Regions from separate parts of the Brevundimonas sp. FV1ye29L genome, predicted to be linked through region 3. Evidence: predicted binding sites of a transcription regulator. Region 3 holds the regulator's gene; each other region holds the start of a gene.

Region 1 (4,260 bases), 230 kb from region 3:
CGCCGCCGACACGACGAACCGCTTGTCGTCCTTCAAGACCTGGAGCCAGTTCGCAATGTAGGCGGCATGGTCGTCGCGGGGCTCGAGCTCCAGGCCGAGATCCGCGCAGAGGAAGGCAGCGCCGAGTTCGGCGACCAGCTCCTCGCGGGCGTAGCCGGGATCGCCGAACCGCTGGCGACCGAAGTCCCGGTCGAGGCGTGCCGGATGCCGCGTCCAGTGCGTCATTTCGTGCCCGAGAGTGCTGTAGTAGGCGTCGGCGCTCTCGAAGCACTCGAACGGCGGCATCTGCACATGGTCCGGGCCCGGCGCGTAGTAGGCAGCCCCGCCGCCGTGTCGGACATCGGCTCCGCAGTTCCGGAAGAAGCCGTCGATCCGGGCGATCCGTTCGTCCGGGTTGATGACGAGGGTCTCTGGCTCGCCGTAGCGGTCGGGCAGGCCCTCGATCTGATCGACGTTGAAGACGGTATAGGCTTTCAGGAATGGAATGCGGTGCTCGACATCGCCGTCAGCCTCGTCGGCCTCGGTCCTGACGAGCTGGTTGGCGTAGACCACCGTCGCGCCGCGTTCACCTTTGCGGACGTGAGCGCCCAGCGCCAGCGCTTGCCGGAAGGTCATCCAGGTGGACCGGGTGTAGCCTCGGTCGGCGGCCTCACCCCAGAGCAGGATGACGTTGATGCCGTTGTAGGGCGTCCCATCGTGGCGCAGAGGTCGGCTCACGGAGGCTGAATGTTTCCAGGGTTGGATCCAGGGACGAACCCCGGCTTCAAGCTGAGTGATGATCTGTTGGGTGATCCGGGCATGGATGTCCGGGCGTGCAGGATCGGCGGGGCGCGTCATGGCGGCCTCCTCGAAACGGATTGTGGGAAGAAGAAGCGGCGGCGCGGTTCCCGCGCCGCCGCGGCTCTTGGTTCAGCGGGACCAGATCAGGCTGTGTCCGCCCTCGACCTCCACCAAGGAGGCGTAGATCGGCGCCGGGAAGCTGGGATCGTCGAGCTTGACCGAGAGATATTCGCGGTTCTGCTGGCTAGTCTTCTTCCAGGCGGCGCCGAACTCCGTCTGGCCGGCGAAGATCCGGAAGTCGGGGGCCTTGTCGTCGCTCTTCTCGTTGGGCCGCAGGACCGCAGCCTTGACGTTGAGGGTGAGGGTCTTGATCGAACCGGTGTAGCCGTCGCCTTGAGCGGTGAAGGTGCCGATGGTGGCCATGTCAGTCTCTCCTTTGCTTCGGGCCACGCCTGCCGCGGCCTCGATGGCGATCGGCAGACCGAGGTTCGGGCGGCGCGCAGGGAGAGCGAAGCGAGCCCCCGCAGCGAAGCGAAGGACCGCGATGAGAGACTTTCTTGTTTCGCGAGGAAGGCCGTCAGGCCGGGGATGAAAGTCGCGGAAGCGGTTGCGCCAGCCGACCGGGCTTCGGTCAGATCCGCCTCATCGAGAGGCCGCGCCGGCTGGCGCGAAAAGGATGCGAGACGGTGGCCGCCGCCTCACCTCCTACACCGCAGGCAACGCACGAACGGTCGTGCACATCCCCTCGGTCGTCCAGGCTCAGGCCGCCACCGGGAAGACCTTCTCAACGTTAAGGCTCCCTGCGGGCAGGGCCCGCAGCAGTTCGGCTTCGGGTCGCTGAAGATTGAGCCAGGCCGCGCCATCCTCGGGCCGTAGAAGCACGATCTGACGGTCGTGATAGGGGCCGATATCCACTCCCGGCTCCGTGGTCAGCATGGCGAAGGCGCCATCCTTGATCAGTCCCGCCACCCAGAAGAGCCGCTGGCCGGAGAGGGTGAACCGCCACTTGGTCTTTCGCTTCTGTCCGGGCTCGGGGTCGGTGAATTCGAAGAAGCCGTCAGCCGGAATCAGGCACCGGTGCGATCCCTCGAAGGACCGCCCATCGGATCGGAAATTGAACACCGGCCGCCCGCCCGGCCCTTTCCAGGCCCAGGGCGTCATTACCGCTTCCGGTCCGGCCTTCCCCATATGAATGACCGGCGCCCGATCGCCGATCCGAACCGAGGCCATCGGGCCGAAGTTCGGCATGCCGCCAGGAAACGCCAGCCGGTCGCCGGTCACGTTGAACGCCGCGATGACGTCATCGAACGGCAGGACGAGTTGATACTCGTTGCACATGGTTGGGCCTCCAATGAACTCCCGACGAGGATTTCACGGGTCCGTCGTCTCCGCAAATCCGGGGATAAGGCTTCAAACGGATTGACTCTGGTGCCGCCTTAGAGCCAGAACGTTTCAAGAACATTTATCCCCTAGGGAGGATTTCGACCATGCAGGCCGTCTGCCCGGCCGACCTTGAAGACCTGCGCGCCCAGGTGCGCACCCTGGAGCAGACGGATCGAAAATCGGTCGGCGTGCTTCCCTTTGAGGTGGCTGCGCTGGACGCCGTCCTTCCGGGCGGGGGGCTCGCTCTGGGCGCATTGCACGAAGTGGCCGGCGGCGGAGACGACGCTGTGGGCGGCGCTGCGGCGGCGCTGTTCGCGGCGGGAATCGTCGCCCGCCTGCCCGGACAAGTGCTGTGGTGCATCACCCGACCGGACCTGTTCGCCCCCGCACTCAGCCACGCCGGGCTCAATCCAGATCGGGTCATCTATGTCGAGGCCGGGGACGAGAAGTCTTTGATGGCCTGTTTCGAAGAGGGTCTGCGACATGGCGGACTGGCCGGTGTCGTCTGCGAGACGTCGCGTCTGACCATGACCGCCTCCCGACGCCTTCAGCTCGCCGCCGAGGCGTCGGGGGTCGTCGGTGTGGCGGTCCGCCGATGGCGACGAGCGGCCGAGGCGGCCGACTTCGGCCAGCCGACTGCCGCCGCCACACGGTGGCGTGTCAGCGCCGAGCCGTCGGCTCCCTTGCCTGTTCCCGGCGTTGGCCGGGCGCGCTGGCGGATCGAACTCATGCGCTGCCGCGGCGCCGACGCGGCGGATTTCATTCTGGACGCTTGCGATGAGACGGGTCGTCTCGCTTTTCCTGCCAAACTGGTCCGTCGATCGGCTGCGCCGGCGACTGGGCGCCGGCGCGCCGCCGCTTGATCAGCCCCTCATCCTCACGGGCAGGATGGGTCGCAAGCGGGTCGTGACGGCCTGCAATGCCGCTGCCGCCGTATTCGGCGCGCGTGTCGGTATGGCCGCGACCCAGGCCCAGACGCTGATTCCGGGCCTGGACGTCAGAGCCGCCGACCCGAACGATGATACCGACGCCCTGGATCGCCTCGCCCTGTGGGCCATGCATCGATACGCGCCGATGTGTCAGGCTAATCCACCGGATGGCGTGGCGATCGACATCACCGGCGCCGCCCACCTTCAGGGGGGCGAGGTGTCGCTGTTGAGCGATCTGACAGCGCGGCTCCGAAGCGTGGGCATAGGCGGCCGAGGCGTCATCGGTCCCACCTTGGGCGCCGCCCATGCGGTCGCGCGCTTTCGCACCGACCAGACCATAATCGGAGACGACGGCATCGATGCGGCCCTCGCCCCCTTGCCGCTAGAAGCGCTGCGCCTCCCGGCGGACCTTCCTGCCGGCTTGAGGCGGATGGGGTTCGAGCGGATCGGCGACATCGCCCACCGGCCGCGCGCGCCGCTTCAACTGCGGTTCGGCGCGGCGCTTGGACGACGACTCGACCAGGCCTATGGCCGGTCAGGCGAGCCCTTAATCCCGGTCGAGGCACCCGAGACGCCTCGCGTCGAAAAAGTCTTTGCCGAGCCGATCGGAGCTCCTGAGACGCTGGCCCGCTACGCCGGCGCCCTCGCCGAGGCCCTGTGCGGACAGCTGGAAACGCGCGGGCTTGGCGCGCGCCGCCTCGACTGGCTTTGCTTCCGCGTCGACAACCGGATCGAGGCCGTTCGCATCGGCCTGGCCCAGCCGATCAGGGATGCACAACGGTTGGCACGGCTGCTGACCGACAAGATCGAGACCATCGAGCCCGGCTTCGGCATCGAGCGCATGACGCTCGCGGCCAGCGCGGCGGAACCCCTGAAATGGCGCCACGCCGCCGCCGGGCTGGGCGCGGAGGCCGCGCCGGACGTATCGATTCTGGTCGATACCCTGTCGAACCGCATCGGCGCCGAACGGCTTTACCGATTGGCCCCCGTGGAGAGCGACGTCCCCGAGCGATCGACCCGCAAGGTCGCGCCTATGGCGGCGCCGACCGGAACGGCCTGGACGCCGGACTGGCCGCGTCCGACGCGGCTATTCCGGAGACCCGAGCCGATCGAGACCATGGCGCTCTTGCCCGATAATCCGCCGACCCATTTTACTTGGCGCGGCGTC
Region 2 (4,260 bases), 370 kb from region 3:
GCGAAGGCCAGGGCGCCCTGCCCCATCGCCGTCAGATGCTGGCCGCGCGTCAGACGGATGGACCGCCCGCTCACCAGACAGCCTGCAAACAGAACCGCTGCAGCGATGGCGAATCGCCAGACCACCGACGCCACGGGGTCGACAACCCCCAGCTGGAAGGTGATGGCGAACCAGGTCGTGCCCCAGATCACGGCGCAGACTGCGACCGACGCCAGGGCCAGGTTGCGCCCCATGGCGACCGGGGATCTGACGGGATTGGACGAGGAACGGGACACGATCGGACTTCCAGGCCGCCGGGGGGTCGGCGCGGCGCAGCCCCTATCATGGATTCGGCGAGCGTCGCCTCACGGTTCGATCCCGAATGTTTCGCCGTCTGTTCGGGCATAGGATAAGGACCAGCGTCGCCTGCGCCGGGTTCAGGAGTTCGTCATGTCCAGAAGGTTCGCTTCCCGCCTCGAGCCCGGTCCGGGCTTCGGGACCGCCGGCTACGCCGCCGCGCGCCCATTCTCATGAGCGGCCTGAAGAAGCGCTCGGTCTCGCTCGCCGGCCATGCGACCTCGGTGGCGCTGGAGCCGGAGTTCTGGGTCGTCCTCGACCGGATCGCCGCCGAGCGCGAGCTCAGCCAGGCCGGATTGCTGATGTGGATCGACAGCCGCCGGGGTCGCCGCCCCCTCGCCTCGGCCTGTCGGCTGCTTGCGCTGGAGCGGGCCCTGGCCGCCGGGCCCCGGGCGGACTGAACGCCCCCGCCGCCCCTGTCAGCAATCGTTCATATCGCCTGTTGAATATCATCGCATAACGGCGTCATGCTCGCCGCGCGGACCGCCGTCCAGGAGAGACTTCATCATGAGCGACACTCGTATTGCGCCTGCCGCCCTTGTCGGGGCCCTTCTGGCCCTCGGGCTGATCGGCGGCGGCTGGGCCGTGGGCCAGGGCGTGGTCAATGCCCGCACCGGCGAACGCGGCGTCACGGTGCGCGGCGTGGCGGAGCGCAATGTGAAGGCCGACCTGGCGGTGCTGCCGCTCAAGTTCACGGCATCAGGCGAAGTCCTGTCCGAGGTTCAGGCGCGGATCGACGGCGATCTGGCCATCGTGCGCCAGTTCCTGACCGCCCAGGGCTATCCGGCCGGGACGGTGTCTCTGGGTCAGCTGTCGGTCGCCGACACCCGGTCGCGCGAATGGGGCAGCCAGAATGGCGGACCTCGCTTCATCCTGTCCCAGACCGTCGTGGTGCGCACCAATGACGTCGACCGGGTCCAGACCACGACCCGCGCCCTGAACGAACTGGTGCGTCAGGGCGTGGTCCTGCAGGACTTCAATGGCCCGACCTATGTCTTCACAAAACTGAACGACGTACGCCCGGCCATGATCGCCGAGGCCACGGCCTCGGCCCGAACCGGCGCCGAGCAGTTCGCCAAGGATTCCCGCACGCCGCTCGGGCCGATCCGTCAGGCGACCCAGGGTTCGTTCGAAATCCTGGCGCGAGACGAGATCGGCGACGAGACCACCTCGCTGGACAAGAAGGTCCGGGTGGTGACGACGGTCAGCTATCGGCTGAAGTAGGTCAATTCGCCGGTGCGGGCGATGGTGTGGGAACCGTCGGGGTCTCGATCGGCGGAAGCTTCGGCGCCTCCATCTTCGGCAGGTTGACGTCGATATCGACGTCGCGTGACGGGGCCTCGACCCCGCCGCCGCGCACGAAGACGAAGTAGCCGATCACCATCACGGCGACGAGCAGGCCGCCGATGATGAAGGCCATACCTGCGCCGCCGCCCCTCTTGCGTTCAGGCTCCACATTGATCGTCGTGTGGGTCGTCGGGGTTTCGCGCGGGATGTTGTTGTGCGGATCGGTCATGGTCAGTTCTTTGCGGGGGCTTCGACGGAGGGCAGGTTGACGTCGACGTTCACGTCCCTGGTCGTGTCGGGCATGCCGCCGCGTCCGAAGACGAAGAAGGCGATGATCGCCACCACCACCAGCAGGCCCCCGACGATGAAGGCAATGCCGGCGTTGCCGCCGCCACCCGATCCTGTGTTCTCGGCCATATGTCGTTCCTCCCAATGTTGTGGGGCTGAAACGGCGGGCGAGCGTGGCGGTTCCGGACGGCGGCGACCGCGCTTGGCGCGGGCGCGTGTGCTACATATGTTCTCCGATTCCCGAGCGCCCCGCCCGCTCCTGCCGAAGTCCTGCGCCTGTGTCTGATGTTCCTGCCCCCCGTATTTCCGATCTTGCGCGCGCGCGCGGACCCGCGGGCGACGCCGCCGAAACGCCGTCCGACTATCTGGCCGGACTGAACGCCGAACAGCGCGAGGCGGTGGAGACGACCGAGGGCCCGGTGCTCGTCCTCGCGGGCGCCGGGACGGGCAAGACCCGGGTCCTGACCACGCGCCTCGCCCACATCCTCGCCACCGGCCGGGCGAAGCCGTGGGAACTGCTGGTCGTCACCTTCACCAACAAGGCCGCGCGCGAGATGCGCGAGCGGATCACCCATCTGATCGGCCCCTCGGCGGAGGGCCTGCGCTGGCTGGGCACCTTCCACTCGGTGGCGGCCCAGATCCTGAGGCGGCATGCCGAGCTGGTGGGGCTGAAGTCCAGCTTCACCATTCTGGACACCGACGACCAGGAACGGCTGCTGAAACAGCTGCTGGAAGCCGCCAATATCGACACCAAACGATGGACCCCGAAATCCCTCGCCGGGATGATCGACCACTGGAAGAACCGGGGCTGGACGCCGGACAAATTGCCGCCGGCCGAGGATTTCGCCAACGGCAAGGGCCACGCCCTCTACGCCGCCTATCAGTCGCGGCTGGCGACCCTGAACGCCTGCGACTTCGGCGATCTGTTGCTGCACAACCTGACCATCCTGTCAAAGCACGCCGACCTGGCCGACGAATATCGCCGCCGGTTCCGCTACATCCTGGTCGACGAATATCAGGACACCAATGTCGCCCAGTATCTGTGGCTGCGGCTGCTGACCTCATCCACCGGCAACGTCTGCTGCGTCGGCGATGACGACCAGTCGATCTATGGCTGGCGCGGCGCCGAGGTGGACAACATCCTGCGCTTCGAACGCGACTTCCCGGGGGCGAAGGTGGTCCGGCTGGAGCGCAACTATCGCTCGACGAAACACATCCTCGGGGCCGCCTCCAGCCTGATCGCCGCCAACCGCGACCGGCTGGGCAAGACCCTGTGGACCGAGGCGGACGGCGGCGACAAGGTCCGGGTGCGCGGCGTCTGGGACGGCGAGGCCGAGGCCCGGCTGATCGGCGAGGAGATCGAGACCGCCCGTCGGCCCCACGCCGGCGAACCGGGCCTGAAATACAAGGACATGGCGGTGCTGGTGCGCGCCTCCTTCCAGATGCGGGCCTTCGAGGAGCGGTTCCTCATGCTCGCCATCCCCTACAAGGTCATCGGCGGGCCGCGTTTCTTCGAGCGGGCCGAGATCCGCGACGCCCACGCCTATCTGCGGCTGATCCAGTCAGAGGACGATGACCTGGCCTTCGAGCGGATCGTCAATGTGCCCAAGCGGAGCATCGGCGACACCTCGGTCCAGAAGGTCCTCTCCATCGCCCGACACCGCCAGGTCTCGGCCATGACGGCGGTGCGTGACCTGATCGGCACGGACGAGCTGCAGGCGCGGACGCGGACGGCCCTGTCCAACTTCGTGCGCGATCTGGACCGCTGGCGCGCCATGGCCGCCCACCTGCCCCACTGGGAGCTGACCGAGACCCTGCTGGAGGAGAGCGGCTATACCGACATGCAGAAGGCCGACCGCACCAGCGGCCAGACCCGGCTCGACAACCTGAAGGAACTGACCCAGTCGATGCAGCAGTTCGAGACGCTGCAGGCCTATCTGGAGCATGTCTCCCTGGTCATGGACCTCGATCGCGGCGAGGCGGCCGACGATGCGGTCCAGATCATGACCCTGCACGGCGCCAAGGGGCTGGAGTTCCCTCTGGTCTTCCTGCCGGGCTGGGAGGAAGGCGTCTTCCCCAGCCAGCGCAGCATCGACGAGAAGGGCGAAAAGGGCCTCGAGGAGGAACGCCGCCTCGCCTATGTCGGCGTCACCCGGGCCAAGCAGGATGCGCGCATCTCGTTCGCCGCCAACCGTCTGGTCTATGGCCGCTGGACGTCACAGCTGCCCAGCCGGTTCGTCGACGAACTGCCGCTGGACCACGTCGAGGCCCAGTCGGACACGGGCTACTACGGCGCCTCGCAGGGGATGAAGGAGGCCAAGTCCCGCTGGGACGACGCGCCGTCTTTCG
Region 3 (4,260 bases):
GCGTCGCCGCGGCCATGGTGACGGGCCACGAGACCTGGATCGGTCAGGACGATCTGGACGCCATGCGCGATTCCGGGCTGGCCCACATCCTGTCGATCTCGGGCCTGCACATGGCCGTGGTCGGCGGGTTCGTCTTCTTCAGCGTCCGGCTGGCCCTGGCGGCCTGGCCCTGGCTGGCGTTGCGGGTCTCGGGCAAGAAGGTCGCCGCCGTGGCCGGTCTGATCGCGGTCGGGACCTATCTGGTCATCTCCGGCGCGCCGCCCCCGGCCGAGCGGGCGGCGATCACGGCCTCGATCGCCTTCATCGCCATCCTGCTGGACCGGCAGGCGATCACCATGCACGCCCTGGCCGTCGCGGCCCTGGTGGTGCTGGCGATCCAGCCCGAGGCCATTGTCACGCCCGGCTTCCAGATGTCCTTCGCCGCCACCGCCGCCCTTGTGGGCCTGGTCGAGGCCTGGCCGCGCCGGCCGCGCGAGATCTCGGCGCCCTGGCCCATTGTGGCGGTGCAGAGGTTCGGCGGCTGGATGGTCGCCGCCTGCGCCGCCAGCCTGGTGGCCGGGCTCGCTACGGGTCCGTTCGCCATGCAGCATTTCAACCGGACGGCGGTCTATGGACTGCTCGCCAATCTGGCGACCTCCCCGGTGGCGGATTTTCTGATGATGCCGGCGCTGGCACTGGGGGCCCTGCTGGAACCGGTCGGTCTGGGCGCGCCGTTCCTGTGGGTGGCCGGCCGGGGCATCGATCTGATGCTGACGATCGGCCACTGGACGGCGGGCCTGCCCGGAGCGGTGCGGACGGTGGCCAGCGCGCCGGATTTCGTCCTGCCCATCGCCTTCCTCGGCATCCTGATCGTCTGTCTGTGGCAGGGGCGGCTGCGCTGGCTGGGCCTGCCCCTGGCGGCGGCGGTGCTGGTCTGGCCGCGCGCCCCGACGCCGGACCTGTGGATCGGCGACGGCGGGACCAACGCCGCCTTCCATCAGGCGCGGCAGGCCGTGGTGGTCCGGCCGGGCGTGCGGGAATTCGCCGTCGAGCTCTGGTCGCGCCGCCGGGGACTGGAGATGATGGATCGGCCCGAAAACGGCTGGACCTGCGGCCGCTACGCCTGTGCGCCGGCAAGCCCTGCCGCCGCTCCTGTTGCGCTGTGGTGGGGAACGCGCGCCCCATCGATTGAGGCGCTCGCGGCCCTGTGCCGGTCGGCCTCCGTGGTCAGCAGTCGCGCTGTGCTGCCTCGCCTGCCTGCGGAGTGTCACGACAGATTGGTGCTGGACGGCGTCGATTTCGCGCGGGGCGGGTCGGTGGAGTTGTGGCGCGACGGCCAGACGGGCTGGCGGGCGACCTGGACCTCGGAGGTGCGCGGCGACCGGCCGTGGACGCGGATCGCCGACCCGGAGGCGCCTGAGGCGTGAGTGATCTTCGAAACGCCGCCATCCCCGGACTTGATCCGGGGATCAGCGGTTCAGCCGCCGTGCGGCCGGTATGATGCACGGATCGTGCGACATCCTGCCTGTCGGGGTGGGAGGAGCGTCCGATCCCCGGATCAACTCCAAGGATGACGGAATTTGAAGCAGGGTCTGTGCCGGACCTTAGTGATACCGCCGGATCAGCCCGACCAGCTTGCCCTGGACCTCGACCTGGTCGGGGCCGAAGATGCGGGTCTCATAGGCGCGGTTGGCGGGTTCCAGGGCGATGGAGCCGCCCTTCTTGCGCAGCCGTTTCAGGGTGGCTTCCTCGCCCTCGACCAGGGCCACGACGATCTCGCCCGAGGCGGCGGTATCGACGCGTTTGATGACCACCAGATCGCCGTTCAGGATCCCCGCCTCGATCATCGAGTCCCCCTCGATCTCGAGCATATAGTGGTCGCCGGACCCCAGCATGGACTCCGGCACCGGATAGCGTTCGCGCTCATGCTGGATGGCGGCGATGGGGGTGCCGGCGGCGATCTTGCCCAGTAGCGGCAGTTCGCGGGTGTCATTGGCGGGGGCCGCCGCGACGGGCCGTCCGCCCTCAACGACCTCGGGCCGGAAGACGCCGCGTCCGCGCAGGGGCGTGGCCTCGTCCGGCATGCGGGTGACCTCCAGCGCCCGGGCCCGGTGCGCCAGGCGGCGGATAAAGCCCCGCTCCTCCAGCGCCGTGATCAGCCGGTGAATGCCCGACTTTGACGCCAGATCCAGCGCCTCCTTCATCTCGTCGAACGAAGGGGAGACGCCGGTCTCCTGAATCCGCTCATGGATGAACATCAGGAGCTCGTGCTGTTTCTTGGTGAGCATGGCGGGGAATCATCCAGAACAAGGCGTGAACCGTTGCCGATGTTCTGTAAGTGTTCTTCGCTAATGTCAACTTAACGGCTGACATCATGGGCAACCGCCTCTGACGCCGGTCAATCCAACAGCAGCGCCACGTTTTCTGATTGGTGGAAGTATGGAGGCCTCCAACTGACGGCGATCGAGCGGGTCGCTGCCTGAAGCCTTTCACCGTCTGCCAAAGTTCCATCGATGAGTAGCGTGATCGCGCTACCGGCGGCCGCCTCTAGCTTGATGACTTTTGAGATGCCCGTGCTGTCATCGTCGGTGCTGAGAACCTCGTCCAGCACGACGACCCCATCGACCAGAAGCCGTACTCGCTGACCTTCGAAATGAACGAAGGCGACGGTAATTGCAGCGCAGGAATCTGGGCCGTCACAAGATGTTTGAACGGTTGCGATTTGCCGGTGAGGTGCGCAGCTCGTCCCCAAGCAAAGTATCGCGAGGCAGCCGATCAGGAACCGGTTCACCGGACGCTTGGCTCCGACATCAACGCCCGCGTCGCCGCCTCGACATCCGCCTGACGCATCAGGCTTTCGCCGACCAGCACCGCCTGCGCGTGGGCGTCCGACACCCGCTGGACGTCATCGGGCGTGAAGATGCCGCTCTCGGCCACCAGCAGGGCCTTGACCGGGCTCAGCATGGCCAGGCGTTCGGTCGTCTCCAGATCGACCTCGAAGGTCTTGAGCGAGCGGTTGTTGACCCCGACCAGATCGCCGCCCAGACGGCAGGCGCGGGCCATCTCGGCCTCGTCATGGGTCTCGATCAGGGCGTCCATGCCGAATCGATCGGCCTCGGCCAGAAGTTCGCCGGCCAGACCGTCGTCGATCATGGCGAGGATGATCAGGATGCAGTCGGCGCCCAGGGCGCGGCTCTCGGCCACCTGCCACGGATCGACGAGGAAGTCCTTCCTCAGACAGGGCAGGGCGACCGCGTCGCGCGCGGCGGTCAGGAAGGCGTCGTCGCCCTGAAAACTGGGGCCGTCGGTCAGGACCGACAGGCATTGGGCCCCGCCCCGCTCATAGGCGCGGGCGAGGGCGGGCGGGTCGAAGTCCGGCCGGATCAGTCCCTTCGACGGGCTGGCCTTCTTGATCTCGGCGATCAGGGCGGGGCGGCCCGTCGCCTCGACGTGGGTCTCAAGAGCGGTGCGGAAACCGCGCGGGGCCGACGCGGCGGCGGCGGCCGTCTCCAGATCGGCGAGGCTGCGCATGGCCTTGCGGGCCGCGACCTCGTCTCGCTTGTAGTCGGCGATGCGGGACAGGATGTCGGTCAATTCCGGGGCTCTTCCTCATCCGGGGCGGAGGTGATGCGCGCCAGGGCCTCGAGGGCGGCGCGCGCGCGGCCGTCGTCGATGGCGGCGGCGGCGAGGGCGACGCCCTGTTTCAGATCTTCGGCCCTGTCCGCCACCATGAGGGCGGCGGCGGCGTTGAGCAGGACGATGTCGCGGTAAGGGCCGGCGGCGCCGTCCAGCAGGGCGTTGAGAGCCTCGGCATTGGCCTCCGCGTCGCCCCCGCGCAGATCCTCGATCGAGGCCCGGCCCAGACCCGCGTCCTCGGGCGTGACGGTGAAACGGCGGACGGCGCCGTTGCGCCATTCGGCGACCTCGCTCTCGCCGGTCGTGGTCAGTTCGTCGAGACCCTGACCGTGGACCGTCCAGGCGCGCACGGCGCCCAGCCGGCCCAGCACCTCGGCCAGGGGCTCCAGCAGGCGCGGATCATAGACCCCCATCAGCTGGCGTTTCGCCCCCGCCGGGTTGGACAGCGGCCCCAGCAGGTTGAACACGGTGCGGAAGCCGATTTCGGCCCGCACCGGACCGACGTGGCGCATCGCCCCGTGGTAGGCCGGGGCGAACAGGAAGGCGATGCCGGCCTCGTCCAGCGCCTGACGCTGTCTGGCCAGGCCGGCGGTCAGGTCGACCCCCAGCACCGACAGGACGTCGGACGACCCGGATTTCGAGCTC

Evidence for each region. The regulator LexA, encoded in region 3, represses DNA repair genes until DNA is damaged. The targets are predictions, from matches to a motif close to ATGTTCNCNANNTGTTCT.
Region 1: a site for LexA is predicted at 2,225-2,242, ahead of ACW17W_RS09250 (ImuA family protein). Genes of this name have one in related genera too.
Region 2: a site for LexA is predicted at 2,127-2,144, ahead of ACW17W_RS09980 (ATP-dependent helicase). Genes of this name have one in related genera too.

What each region holds. Positions count from the first base shown of each region.
Region 1 is NZ_CM178730.1:1,884,200-1,888,459, forward strand. Features, by position in the region: gene ACW17W_RS09235 (ArdC family protein) at 1-837, opposite strand, end outside; gene ACW17W_RS09240 (DUF736 domain-containing protein) at 910-1,203, opposite strand; gene ACW17W_RS09245 (SOS response-associated peptidase family protein) at 1,540-2,118, opposite strand; gene ACW17W_RS09250 (ImuA family protein) at 2,268-3,026, shown strand; gene ACW17W_RS09255 (Y-family DNA polymerase) at 2,941-4,260, shown strand, end outside.
Region 2 is NZ_CM178730.1:2,018,592-2,022,851, forward strand. Features, by position in the region: gene ACW17W_RS09955 (DMT family transporter) at 1-275, opposite strand, end outside; gene ACW17W_RS09960 (ribbon-helix-helix domain-containing protein) at 510-737, shown strand; gene ACW17W_RS09965 (SIMPL domain-containing protein) at 844-1,560, shown strand; gene ACW17W_RS09970 (hypothetical protein) at 1,562-1,852, opposite strand; gene ACW17W_RS09975 (hypothetical protein) at 1,855-2,040, opposite strand; gene ACW17W_RS09980 (ATP-dependent helicase) at 2,190-4,260, shown strand, end outside.
Region 3 is NZ_CM178730.1:1,651,600-1,655,859, forward strand. Features, by position in the region: gene ACW17W_RS08080 (ComEC/Rec2 family competence protein) at 1-1,406, shown strand, start outside; gene lexA (transcriptional repressor LexA) at 1,584-2,267, opposite strand; gene ACW17W_RS08090 (hypothetical protein) at 2,378-2,770, opposite strand; gene trpC (indole-3-glycerol phosphate synthase TrpC) at 2,767-3,573, opposite strand; gene trpD (anthranilate phosphoribosyltransferase) at 3,570-4,260, opposite strand, start outside.